DNA from 4 places in the Lysobacter sp. Root604 genome. Region 1 is predicted to be linked to each of the others. Evidence: riboswitches for the same ligand, from Rfam matches in the RefSeq annotation. Region 1 holds a riboswitch; each other region holds the start of a gene.
The links. Region 1 has a riboswitch for cobalamin ahead of btuB (TonB-dependent vitamin B12 receptor). Riboswitches for the same ligand answer to the same signal wherever they lie in the genome.
Positions count from the first base shown of each region.

Region 2: linked by a shared signal. The riboswitch ahead of btuB (TonB-dependent vitamin B12 receptor) and the one ahead of btuB (TonB-dependent vitamin B12 receptor) in region 1 are both predicted to bind cobalamin.
Region 3: linked by a shared signal. The riboswitch ahead of ASD69_RS14645 (ribonucleoside-diphosphate reductase subunit alpha) and the one ahead of btuB (TonB-dependent vitamin B12 receptor) in region 1 are both predicted to bind cobalamin.
Region 4: linked by a shared signal. The riboswitch ahead of metE (5-methyltetrahydropteroyltriglutamate--homocysteine S-methyltransferase) and the one ahead of btuB (TonB-dependent vitamin B12 receptor) in region 1 are both predicted to bind cobalamin.

Region 1 covers NZ_LMGS01000012.1:194,062-197,368, reverse strand. The annotation lists gene ASD69_RS19465 (TonB-dependent receptor) at 1-1,171, opposite strand, end outside; cobalamin riboswitch at 1,422-1,653, shown strand; gene btuB (TonB-dependent vitamin B12 receptor) at 1,805-3,307, shown strand, end outside.
Region 2 covers NZ_LMGS01000010.1:184,613-187,919, reverse strand. The annotation lists gene btuB (TonB-dependent vitamin B12 receptor) at 259-2,103, opposite strand; cobalamin riboswitch at 2,228-2,460, opposite strand; gene ASD69_RS22985 (TfoX/Sxy family protein) at 3,213-3,307, opposite strand, start outside.
Region 3 covers NZ_LMGS01000009.1:1,434,925-1,438,231, reverse strand. The annotation lists gene ASD69_RS14650 (DUF2339 domain-containing protein) at 1-1,056, opposite strand, end outside; cobalamin riboswitch at 1,184-1,477, shown strand; gene ASD69_RS14645 (ribonucleoside-diphosphate reductase subunit alpha) at 1,846-3,307, shown strand, end outside.
Region 4 covers NZ_LMGS01000009.1:1,429,939-1,433,245, reverse strand. The annotation lists gene ASD69_RS14635 (ribonucleotide-diphosphate reductase subunit beta) at 1-721, shown strand, start outside; gene ASD69_RS14630 (acyl-CoA thioesterase) at 938-1,336, shown strand; cobalamin riboswitch at 1,413-1,629, shown strand; gene metE (5-methyltetrahydropteroyltriglutamate--homocysteine S-methyltransferase) at 1,839-3,307, shown strand, end outside.

The sequences.
Region 1 (3,307 bases):
CCACCGGGCGCGCGAAGTCCAGGTTCAACACGTGCTGCGTGACTTCGAGCGCGCCCGCATAGAACTGCGTCGGCGAGGTCGGGCCCAGGCTGCGGTTGAGGGTGTGCTCGATGTCGAAGCTGAGTTCGTTGTGGCCGTAGTTGTAGCTGAAATCGATCTGGGTGCCGCCGGCGGTTTCCGAGCGCAGGCCGACCACCGTCGAGCGGTCCTTGCTGACGTTGTGGATCTGCGGCAGGAAGCCGTTCGGGTAGATCGAGGGGATGTTGCGCGGGTCGGCGGCGAAGCGGAAGTAGCCGTTGGAGAGCACGTCGCGCTTGCTGTAGCTGCCGAAGGAATAGAAGGTCAGGTAGTCGACCGGACTGTATTCGCCGTTGTAGGACACCGCGCCGCTATCGATCTCGGGATCGCCGTAGCGCTGTTCGACCACGCCTTGGAACGGGCGCGCGCGGTTGGTCTGGTCCTGGTGGCCGCCCTGCGCGGCCAGGTGCAGCTTGCCGTTTTCGCCGAGCTTGAAGCCGGCGTCGCCGGACAGCTGGTACTGCTCGCCGTCGCCGGCGCTGTATTGCCCGTAGCGCGCGGCGATGCTGCCGCCGTGGTCGCTGCCCTTGAGCACGATGTTGACCACCCCGGCGATCGCGTCGGAGCCGTACTGCGCCGAGGCGCCGTCGCGCAGCACTTCCACGCGTTCGATCGAGGCGATCGGGATCGCGTTGAGGTCGACCGGCGAGGAACCGCGACCCTGGCTGCCGTTGAGGTTGATCAGCGCGGTGGTGTGCCGGCGCTTGCCGTTGACCAGCACCAGCACCTGGTCCGGCGCCAGGCCGCGCAGCTGCGCGGGGCGCACGGCGTCGGTGCCGTCGGTGATGGCCGGGCGCGGGAAGTTCAGCGAGGGCAGGGCGCGCGCCAGCGCGGTCGCGAGTTCGACCGTGCCGGTGGCTTCCAGCGCCTCCGGAGTGATGATGTCGATCGGCGCGCTGGACTCGGCGACGGTGCGATCGCTGACCCGGGTGCCGGTGACGATCACCTGGTCCAGGGTATGGGCCTCGGAGGCCGGCTCGCCCGGGGCGGCCGCGTCCTGGGCATAGGCCGGGGAGGCGAGCGCGGCGATCAGGGCCAGCGACAAGGGGGCGAGGACGAGCGGACGGCGTACGGCGCGGACGGCTACGGACATGGTGCGCGGCTCCTTGCGGCGGGGGGATTGGTAACGATGTCATTTTGGTTTAACACGGTTATAACAACTGGGTCAAACCCACTTTCGTATAGGTAGATAGCCGTACGTCATGGTTTTAGACATCGGATGCGCATCAGCTATGCCAGGTGGCACATCAGGCCGACTTAGCCCGGCTGCGGGCGGTTATCGCCACAGGCCCGGGGCCCGGCTCATGCCGTTTGCTCATGGGGGCGGACCGATCCGGGGCTGCTACCATGCGCGGGCTTGAGGTGATCGCCGGCCCCGCCGGCGATTGAAACGGGAATCCGGTGCGCCAGTCCTCCGAACGGAGCGACGGCAATTCCGGAGCTGCCCCCGCAACGGTAAGTAAGACGAACGATCCGCAACGAAGCCACTGTGCGCATGCATGGGAAGGCGCGGATCGGAGGGCTGGAGGCCCTCGCTTGCAAGCCCGGAGACCGGCCTGAGGCTGACCCGACACGCGGTGGGCGCTGTCATGGGGCTGCCTTGCGTCCGCGCGTCGCCGCCTCGTCGTTCCCTCCGCGTGTCTCCGACCCATCGTTTCCGCGCGGGTAGGCGCGGATCAGGAGCCATGCTTTGAATTTCCACCCTTACGCGCTTCGCCGCACCGCGCTGGCGACGGCGCTGCTGTCCGTCGTGGTCCCGGTTTGGGCCGCCGACGCCGCCACCGACCTCGACCAGGTCGTGGTGACCGCCAGCCGCACCGCGCAGACCCAGGACGCGACCCTGGCCTCGGTCACCGTGATCGACCGCGACGACATCGAACGCCTGCAGCCGGCCAACTTGCCCGACCTGCTGCGCGGCACGCCCGGCCTGTCGATGGCCAACAACGGCGGCCCCGGCAAGTCGACCTCGCTGTTCCTGCGCGGCACCGAGTCCGACCATGTGCTGGTGCTGGTGGACGGCATCAAGATCGGCTCGGCCACCAGCGGCGGCGCCTCGCTGCAGGACATTCCGGTCGAACAGATCGAGCGCATCGAGATCGTGCGCGGCCCGTTCTCCAGCTTGTACGGCTCCGAGGCCCTGGGCGGCGTGATCCAGATCTTCACCCGCCGCCCGCAAGGCGCGTTCGCGCCGCACGCCAGCGCCTCGATCGGCAGCTGGCAGACGCGTCGCGGCACCCTGGGCGTGGGCGGAAAGAGCGACAACGGCTGGTACTCGATCAACGCCGCCAGCGAGGACACCGACGGCATCAACGCCTGTCGCGGCAAGCCCTCGCCGGGCGGCGCCGGCTGCTTCACCCACTCGCCCGACCGCGACGGCTACCGCAACCTGTCGCTGACCGCGCAGGGCGGCTACCGCTTCAACGACGCCTGGGACGCCGAAGCGCGCCTGTTCCGCGCCGAAGGCCGTAACGAATACGACGGCAGCACCAACAACCAGGCCGACACCGTGCAGCAGGTCGCCGGCGGACGCCTGCGCTACGCGCCCAGCGAACAGGCCACGCTGACCCTCAACCTGGGCCGCAGCAGCGACCTCAGCGACACCTACCGCAACGGCGTCTACTCCAGCACCTTCAATACGCGCCGCAAGCTGGGCTCGCTGCAGGGTGACTTCGGCCTCGGCGGCGGCCTGCTCACCCTGGGCTACGACTGGCAGCGCGACGAGGTGGAAAGCAGCACCGTCTACGCCCACGACCACCGCATCAACCGCGGCCTGTTCGGCCAGTACCAGCGCGAATCTGGCGCGCACGCGCTGCAGGCCAGCCTGCGCCGCGACGACGACAGCCAGTTCGGCGGCCAGACCACCGGCAGCGCGCTGTGGGGCTGGAACCTCAGCGAACAGCTGCGCCTGACCGCGAGCTACGGCACCGCGTTCAAGGCGCCGACCTTCAACGAGCTGTACTTTCCCGGCTTCGGCAACGCCGATCTCAAGCCGGAGGAGTCGCGCAGCTTCGAACTCGGCCTGCGCGGCGAACACGCCTGGGGCGGCTGGTCGCTCAACGCCTACGAGACCCGAGTCGATGAATTGATCGCGTTCGATGCTTCGATCGGTCTGCCCGGCAACATCGATCGCGCGCGCATCCAGGGCGTGGAGGCCACGGTCGATACCGTCCTGGCCGGTTGGGACCTGCGCGCCAGCGCGACCTGGCTGGATCCGCGCAACGACAGCCGC
Region 2 (3,307 bases), on a different contig from region 1:
GCGGCTATCGTACGCCCTCCGACCGGAGATCCGATTGGACCTTCGCAGGGGGCGCGCCCGATCCACGCCGGATCGGAGCGCTCAGTAATGTCACTGAATTGGTGGATCTGTGAGGGTTTGGGCACGGTACGGCGCGCCGGGTCGGACGGTCCGTGGCCTCGCAGCGCCGCGGCAGACGCGAGCCCGCCCACCGCCCGGCTCGCCGCAAAAGAAAGCCCGGCGGAGCCGGGCTTTCGAGAGCTTGAACGCGCGTCCGGCTCAGCGGGCCGGTGCGTAACGCAAGGTCAGGAACCATTCGCGACCGGGCTGGTTGTAGAACGAGATGGTCTCGTAGTCGCGGTCGAAGACATTGGCCACGCGCGCCTGCAGCGACCAGGCCGCGGTGAGCGCGTATTCGGCGCGCAGGTCCAGGGTGCCGTAGCCGCCGACGCGGCGGCTGTTGGCGACGTCGTCGTAACGCGCGCTGGAACCGACCGCGGTCACGCCGAAGCGGAAGTCGCCGAAGGCGCGGTCGATGTCGACGCGCGCGCTGCGCTTGGCGCGACGCGGCAGATCGTTGCCGGCGTAGAAGCCGACCCGGTTCTCGCTGTCGAGGAAGCTGGCGCTGGCGGCCACGGCCCAATCGGCGACGGTGGTGTCGATGCCGATCTCGGCGCCGCGCACACGCGCGCGCTCGATGTTGTTGGGCAGGAAGATCGCGGCGTCGTAGGCGATCAGGTCGTCGACCTGGGTGCTGAAACCGTCGATGCGCGCGTTGAAGCGCTCGCTGCGGTAGGCCAGGCCAAGCTCCCAGGTCTTGGACTCTTCCGGGCGCAGCGCCGGGTTGCCGAAGAACGGGTAGTAGAGCTCGTTGAAGGTCGGGGCTTTGAAGGCGGTGCCGTAGCCCGCGGTCAGACGCCAGTGTTCGGCGAAGCCCAGGCCCCAGGCGATGCTGCCGGTGGTGTGGCCGCCGAACTGGTCGTTGTCGTCGCGGCGCAGGCTGGCCTCGATCGACTGCGCGCCGAAGCGGCCCTGGTACTGGACGAAGCCGGCGCGGTTATCGCGCTCGTTCTTGTCGTAGGCGGTGTCGCTGTCGGCGTGGTCGCGCAGCCAGTCGAAGCCCACGCTCAGCAGCTGGCCTTCGCCGACGCCGTAGTCGGTCTGCACGGTGAAGCTGTCGCGGTTGGTGGCGAAGTAACCGTTGGGCACGTTGCCGAGGAAGTTGTCGGACTCGTCGCGATTGCGGCCGGCGCTGACCTGCAGGCGCAGGTTTTCGGAAGGACGCCAGGTGCCCTTGGCGCCGACCACCTGCTGCACGATCTCGGAGTAGTTGACGAAGCTGCCGTCGTACTCGTTCTCGCCTTCGGCGCGCAGCACATGGCCTTCGAAGCTCAGGGTGTCGGTGGCATCGAAGCCACCGCGCAGCGACAGCGAGCGGTTGCGGTAGCCGTCGCGGTCGGGCTCTTCGGTGAAGCAGCCGGCGAACAGGGTGCTGGAGCCGTCGCAGGCATTGATGCCGTCGGTGCGCTGGTAGGCGGCGTCGGCGCCGAACCAGCCGCGGCCGACGCGGCCGCCGATGCCGGCGCTGGCTTCGCGGCCGCCGTGGCTGCCGACGGTGACGCTGGCGCGCGGGGCGACGGCGTCGCGGTCGCGGCGGGTGAAGATCTGGATCACGCCGCCGATCGCGTCGGCGCCGTACAGGCTGGAGCGCGGGCCGCGCACGATTTCGATGCGGTCGATCAGGGCGACCGGCAGGTCCTGGAACGAAGCCAGGCCGGAGGTCGCCGAGCCGATGCGGATGCCGTCGACCAGGACCAGCACGTGGTCGGTCTCGCTGCCGCGCAGCGACAGCGTGGTCAGCTTGCCCAGGCCGCCCTGGTTGCCGACCGAGAGGCCGGCGCGGCCGCGCAGCAGGTCGGGCAGCGAGCGCGCCTGGCTGCGCGCGATGTCGTCGTGGGTGATCACTTCGACCGGCGACAGCGCGTCGTTGGCGCTGATCGCGGTGCGGGTGGCGGTGACGACGACATCGTCCAGATCGGTGGCGTCGTCGTTCGGCTGCGCCTGCGCGAGAGCGGGCAGGGCGAGGGCGGCGGCGATGGCCAGGGACAGCTTGGGAACACGCATGAGCAAACTCCAGGGGCGCGGCGGTGGAGCCGCGCCGTCGATCGAGGGAGTCGCGAGGAGAGAGGGGCCGCGAATGCGGGCGCTGAACGCGCCGACGGTCGCCGCCGCGACGCCCTCCGCATCGCAACCAGTCGCGCGTCGGGGCCGGTCTCCGGACTCGCGAGCCGGGACCGGGGTCCCGTGCGCGGCGCCTTCCCGTGCTGAGCACAGTGGCGGTTGCCGCGGTCGACTCGCTTACCGTTGCGGGGGCAGTGCCGGGCTGGCCCGATCGCGCTGTCGCAGCGCTGGGGCGTCACCGGCTTCCCGTTTCAACCCTGACGGCGGATGCCGGGGGTCACCTCGAAGCGCGCGCAGTCTACGCGATCGGGGGCGCAGGGGCCAAAAGGAGCGGGGGGCGTGGCCATTAGCCCCTCATCCGCCCTGCGGGCACCTTCTCCCGCAAGCGGGAGAAGGGAAGATCAAGAACCTCTCCCGCAAGCGGGAGAAGGGMAGATCAAGAACCTCTCCCGCAAGCGGAAAGGGGGAGATCAAGAACCAGCGCTGTGAGCCCCTCTCCCGCTCGCGGGAGAGGGGTTGGGGTGAGGGACGATGCGGATGCGTTGCTTGAACCCCGCCACGTGCCCTCATCCGCCCTGCGGGCACCTTCTCCCGCAAGCGGGAGAAAGATCAAGAACCTCTCCCGCAAGCAGGCAGGGGAAGATCAAAAGCTAGCGTTGCGAGCCCCTCTCCCGCTYGCGGGAGAGGGGTTGGGGTGAGGGCCCGGCGCGAGTGCGTTGCTTGAACCYCGCCGCGCGCCCTCATCCGCCCTGCGGGCACCTTCTCCCGCAAGCGGGAGAAGGGMAGATCAAGAACSTCTCCCGCAAGCGGAAAGGGGGAGATCAAGAACTAGCGCTGTGAGCCCCTCTCCCGCTCGCGGGAGAGGGGTTGGGGTGAGGGCCCGGCGCAGAGCGCGCAGCTCCAACTTCATCCCGGCTCTTCATCCGGTCCGCAGCCCGTCCTGAGCCTGCCGAACGGGGCACCGCCTCCCACTGTTGGGAGCAGGGAAAGCCAGGTCGGGGGCGTAACCAAGCGCCGCTAATCCGCGCCGCAAAGCGGAACGCAGGACTGCCTTACTCCCGCTCTTCCGCCTCGTCGCGGCCTTCGCCCGCAGGCTCGTCGTCGAAGCCGTCGTCGTAGGACGGCGGCATCGCCACGGTGTCCTCGG
Region 3 (3,307 bases), on a different contig from region 1:
GCGCAGTACGCCCCAGGCGGTGCCGATTCCGAAGGTGAACACGAAGCCGAGCAGGTTGAGCGCGCGCCACGGCCGCCACCAGGCGATCACGAAGATCGCCGCATTGAGCACGGCGTAGTAACTGAACAAGGCGACATGGTTGCCCTGCCCGGTCGACAGCCAGATCGGCGCCATGAAGCCGGCGAAGATGCCCAGCAGCGCCAGCGCGATCGCGTTCTGGCGCACCGCGAGCACGCCGGCGCCGGCGACCAGCACGATGCTGAGCGCGAACGCGGGCCCGGCCTCGATCAGCCCGTACAGTTTGAACGCCGCGAACACCACCAGTAGCAGCACGCCGATCGCGCCGCCCTGCAGGCTCAGCGCGAAGCTGCGCTTGCGTTCGCGCTGGCGCCAGCCGAACACCAGCCCGGCCAGCGCGGCCAGGGCGATGCCGGCCAGGCGGAACTCGATCGGGAAGCGCATCCAGCCCTGATCGGTGGCGTACTTGAGCAGCGCGGCCACGCCCGCGAACAGCACCAGCATGCCGACCTTGACCGGCACGTTGCCTTCGGTGAACCAGCGCTTGACCGCGCCGACCATGCGCTCGATAGGGTCCGGCTGCGCGGGCGCGCGTACCTGGGCGCGCGCGGCGCGGGCGGGCTCGGCGCGCGGCGACTCCTCGAAGATCGGACGCGGCGCCGAGGCGGGCAACGGCGGCGGCAGCGCCGAGGCCGGTTCGGCCGCCGGCGTCGGAACGGCTGGCTCGCCGGGAATTGTGCGCGGCGACGGGCCCGTAGGCGTGCTCGAGACGGGGCTGGGCGGCGGCGATACGGGTGCGGGCGGCAGCGGCGCGTCGCGCATGAGCTCGCCCAGGGTCGGTTCGCGCTCGCCGGGCTGCTCTTCGGCCACGGCGACGGCCGCCGTCGGCCGCGCGGCGGCGCGCTGCGCGAGTTCGGCGATGCGCGCCTCCAACAGCCCGACCCGGGCCTTGAGCCCGGAGATCGATACCAAGGCGATGATCAACAGCACCGGCACGGCCAGCAGCACCAGCACCAACAACGCCAACAGACCCTCCATCGCGCCCCATCCCTGTCCTTGTCGCCACGCACGTTAACACCAAGCGCGGCGCCGCAACGGCGCCGAAGTTTTTGTTGCGAATCTGCGGTCGCTCACCACATATCGTGTTGACGGATCGGGGCACCCCTAATATGTTGTGCCTGTCGGTGCCGATCGCGAGATCGGCTTAAAAGGGAAGCCGGTGCGGACCCGCCCCGAAAGGGCGGCGACAAAGCCGGCGCTGCCCCGCAGCGGTATGGGAAACGAACGCGGTCATTGCACTGGGCGCCCGGCGCCTGGGAAGCGGCCGCCAGTAGGAGAAGCAGGAGTGAGCGGAGAGAAGTGAGTGGTGAGCGGTTTGGTACTCGCTCCTCACTTCTCCCCGCTCACTTCTGGCTTCAAGTCCCGAGCCCGAAGACCTGCCGACAACCGCGCGTCGCACACCGCGCGGTACCGGCTCAGGAGTCTTCGGGGGAAGACGGCCGGTGTCGCCCCGCCACGGTTCGCCGTCGCGGTCCGCGGTCCGTCTCGGCCCGCGCGACACCCTGTCGTCATCCTCGAACACTTCGCGCCCGCGGGGGCGCAAGCCGCAACGCCGATCCTCGGCGTTGCGTCTGCGTCCGCGCACGTCGGCCCTCGTGGGAAGGCCGACGACCCGTGCGCCCACGCATCGGAGCCCCTATGACCACCACCACCGAAGCGCCCGCCGTTGCGAGCACCTCCCCCGCCCCCATCGCCGCCGAAGCACCGGCGCGCAAGCCCGACGTCGCGCCCGGCTTCGCCCTGACCCCGCCGGCGGCCAACCTCACCATGAGCGTGACCAAGCGCAGCGGTCGCCGCGAACCGGTCGACCTCAACAAGATCGTGCGCGCGGTCACCCGCTGCGGCGAGGGCCTGTACGCGGTCGATCCGATGCGCGTGGCCACCCGCACCATCTCCGGCCTGTACGACGGCGCGACCACGCGCGAGCTGGACGAACTGTCGATCCGCACCGCCGCCCTGCTCACCGCCGAGGAGCCCGAGTACGGCCGCCTCGCCGCGCGCCTGCTCAGCAACGTGATCGAGAAGGAAGTCGCCGGCATCGAGATCCACGCGTTCTCGCAGTCGGTCGTGCGCGGCCACGAGTTGGGCCTGATCAACGACCGCCTGCTGACTTTCGTGCAGGCCAACGCGCGCAAGCTCAACGACGCCATCGACCGCAGCCTGGACGCGCGCTTCGACTACTTCGGCCTGCGCACCCTGTACGACCGCTACCTACTGCGCCACCCGACCGCGCGCACCGTGATCGAGACCCCGCAGCAGTTCTTCCTGCGCATCGCCTGCGCCCTCAGCGAGGATGTCGGCGACGCGCTCGCGTTGTACCGCCGCATGGCCCAGCTCGACTACATCCCGTCCTCGCCTACCCTGTTCAACGCCGGCACCACCCACGAGCAGCTGTCGAGCTGCTTCCTGCTCGATTCGCCCGACGATTCGCTGGAAGCGATCTACAAGCGCTACATGGATGTGGCCAAGCTGAGCAAGTTCAGCGGCGGCATCGGCCTGAGCTACACCCGCATCCGCTCGCGCGGTTCGCTGATCCGCTCCACCAACGGCCTGAGCAACGGCATCGTGCCCTGGCTGAAGACGCTGGACGCCTCGGTGGCCGCGGTCAACCAGGGCGGCAAGCGCAAGGGCGCGGCCTGCGTGTACCTGGAGCCCTGGCACGCCGACGTCGAGGAGTTCCTGGAACTGCGCGACAACACCGGCGACGAAGCGCGCCGCACCCACAACCTCAACCTGGCCAACTGGATTCCCGACGAATTCATGCGCCGCGTCGAGGCCGATGCCGAGTGGTCGCTGTTCGACCCGGCCAAGGTGCCGCAGCTGACCGACCTGTGGGGCGAGTCCTTCGACCGCGCCTACCACGCCGCCGAAGCGGCCGGCCTGGCGGTCAAGAAGGTCAAGGCGCGCGACATCTACGGCCGGATGATGCGGACCCTGGCGCAGACCGGCAACGGCTGGATGAACTTCAAGGACAAGTCCAACCGCGCGTCCAACCAGACCCTGCGCGACGGCAACGTCATCCACCTGTCCAACCTGTGCACCGAGATCCTCGAGGTCACCTCGCAGGACGAGACCGCGGTGTGCAACCTGGGCTCGATCAACCTGTCGCACCACGTCGAGATGTACGAAGACGGCAAGGGCGCCTTCGATTTCGACAAGCTGGCCGAAACCGTGCGCCTGGCCGTGCGCCAGCTCGACCGCGTGATCGACCTGAACTTCTACCCGATCG
Region 4 (3,307 bases), on a different contig from region 1:
GCGGCAGTTGTACGAGGAAGCGCTGCACGTGCAGTTCTACCTGACCCTGCTCGACACCTACCTGCCCGACCCGAACGAGCGCGCCAAGGCCTTCGACGCGGTCGAGAACATTCCCTCGATCCGCGCCAAGGCCGAGTTCTGCTTCCGCTGGATCGACTCAGTGCAGGACCTCAAGCGCATCGAGACGCGCGAACAGCGCCGCCAGTTCCTGCTCAACCTGATCTGCTTCGCCGGCTGCATCGAGGGTCTGTTCTTCTTCGCCGCCTTCGCCTACGTCTATTACCTGCGCTCGCGCGGCCTGCTCAACGGCCTGGCCTCGGGCACCAACTGGGTGTTCCGCGACGAAAGCTGCCACATGGCGTTCGCGTTCGAGGTAATCCGCACCGCGCGCGAGGAAGAGCCCGACCTGTTCGACGCCGACCTGCGCGCGCAGGTGGTGAAGATGTTCGAGGACGCGGTGAACTGCGAACTCCAGTTCGCCCAGGACGTGCTGTCCGGCGGCGTGGTCGGCCTGTCGCTGAAGGACATGCGCCAGTACCTGGAGTACTGCGCCGACCAGCGCATGGCCCAGCTGGGCATGCCCAAGCATTTCGGCGCCACCAACCCCTTCGGCTTCATGGACCTGCAGGACGTGCAGGAAGTGACCAACTTCTTCGAGCGCCGGGTCTCGGCGTATCAGGTCGGCGTACAGGGCGAAGTGGCGTTCGACGAGGCGTTTTGATTCAGGCGGGTGAGATACCCGCGCGCCGAAACCTCTCCGACCTGCTTAAGGCCCCTCTCCCGCTCGCGGGAGAGGGGTTGGGGTGAGGGCGTGAGCGCCAACGGCGCGAATGCCTTTGCTTTGATTCCTAGCCGCTAAAGCAAAAGCGCCCCTCACCCTAACCCTCTCCCGCAAGCGGGAGAGGGAACTGTTCGCTACGACGTCGCTCTCCTCGCTCTGCCGGGAAACAAACCCATGACCGAAGCCCGTATCATCGAAATCGTCTTCCCCGATCACACCAACCACCTGGGCACCCTGTTCGGCGGCCAGGCCCTGGCCTGGATGGACAAGGCCGCCTTCGTCGCCGCCTCGCGCTACGCGCGGCGCACGGTGGTGACCGCGCGCTCGGAACAGATCGACTTCCACACCGCGGTGCCCAAGGGCGCGCTGGTGGAGCTGATCGCACGCGTGGTCTCGGTGGGTCGCACCTCGATGCAGGTCGAGGTCGAGATGCACTGCGAGGACCTGCTCAGCGGCGAATCGCAACTGGCCACGCGCGGGCGCTTCACCATGATCGCGCTCGATCGCGACGGCGTGCCGACGCCGGTGCCGGCGCTGGAATCCGCTGCGGCCTGAACCCGCGAACGTCGATTGACGGGCCCCGCTCCTAGGCGTACTTTGGCAGCCGTCATGGTGACCATCGCTTCATAAAGATAAAGCGATGCGACAAGACGCCGCCGGTTCGCGCCGGCGACGGCTAGAGGGAATCCGGTACGGACTCGCGTCCAATTCCGGAGCTGCCCCGCAGCGGTATAGGGAACGACCTCCGTCAGGCACTGGGTGCGAGCCCGGGAAGCGACGGACAGTAGGCGGCGTCGAACCACGCCATGCCCCAAGCCCGAAGACCTGCCATGACCGGAGGGTCCGCCCTCCGTCCGACTCCGGCCCCGCGGGTCGGCGCGTGCGTGCGGCCATGGCCGTTCGCCCTCGCCCTCCACGGGACCGGTTCGCCCGCGGGGGCGAAGGTCGAAGGCAGGTCGTGCTCCGGCGTCGCCGCATCCGCGGCGGGCGGTCGCGCGTGCGTACCCGCCTTCCTTCGTTGCCCTGCTCATGCCCACACGCATCGCAGGAGACTTCAATGATCAGCGTTACCCACCTCGGCTTCCCGCGCATCGGCGCGCGACGCGAGCTCAAGCAAGCCCTGGAATCGTTCTGGAAAGGCGAGATCGCGGCCGGCGATCTGCACGACACCGCACTCACGCTGCGCGCACGCCACTGGACGCTGGCGCGCGACGCCGGCGCCGACGTCGTGCCTTGCAACGACTTCTCGCTCTACGACCATGTGCTGGACACCGCCGTCCTGTTCGACGCGGTGCCCGCACCCTATCGCGATACCTTGGATGCCGATCCCCTGGCCGGTTACTTCGCGCTCGCGCGTGGCCTGCAGGACGCGCGCCACGACCTGCGCGCCCTGGAAATGACCAAGTGGTTCGATACCAACTACCACTACCTGGTGCCGCAGTTCGAGTGCGATCAGCGCTTCGCGCTGCGCGGCGACAAGCCGCTGGCCGAGCTCGCCGAAGCGCAGGCGCTTGGCCTGCAGGCACGGCCGGTGCTGCTGGGGCCGGTGTCGCTGCTCAAGCTCGGCAAGCGCCGCGACGGCGGCGATCCACGCGAGTTGCTGGACGCGCTGCTGCCGGCCTACGCCGAACTGCTGACCCGATTGAAGGCGGCGGGCGCGCAATGGGTGCAGTTGGACGAGCCCTGCCTCGCGCTGGATCTCGATGACGACGATCGCCGGGCCTATCGTCGCGCCTACGACGCGCTGGCCGGCGTCGATGCGCCCGCGCGCCTGCTCGCCAGCTACTTCGGCGGGCTGGGCGACAACGCCGAACTGGCCGCCGCCCTGCCCGTGCAGGCCCTGCACCTGGATCTGGTGCGCGCGCCCGGCCAGCTCGAAGCGCTGCTGCCCAAGCTGCCCGAAGACCGCGCGCTCAGTCTGGGCGTGGTCGACGGCCGCAACATCTGGCGCGCCGATCTCGACGCGGCGCTCAGTCTGGCGCGCCGCGCCGGTACGCGCGCGCAGTGGCTGGCGCCGTCGTGCTCGCTGCTGCACGTGCCGATCGACCTGGGCCTGGAACGCAAGCTGCCGCCGCCGTTGCAGCAGTGGATGGCCTACGCCAAGCAGAAGCTCGAGGAACTGCGCCTGCTCGCCGACACCCTGGCCGACGACGACCGTGCGGCGGGCGCCTTGGGCGCGGCCGCGAGCGCGCGCGCCGCGCGCCTGGCCTCGCCGCTGCTGCGCGACACCCAGGTGCGCGCCAAGCTGGCCGCGGTGGTGCCAGCGATGACCCAACGCGATTCGGCCTATGCGCAGCGCGCGCGGGTGCAGGCGCAGCGTCTGAAGCTGCCCGACTTCCCGACCACCACGATCGGCTCGTTCCCGCAGACCTCGCAGGTGCGCCAGGCGCGCGCCGAGCACAAGGCCGGGCGCCTGGACGACGCCGGCTATCGCGCCTTCCTCGAGCGCGAGACCGAGCTGTGCCTGCGCGAACAGGAAGCGTTGGGCCTGGACGTGCTGGTGCACGGCGAGTTCGAACGCAACGA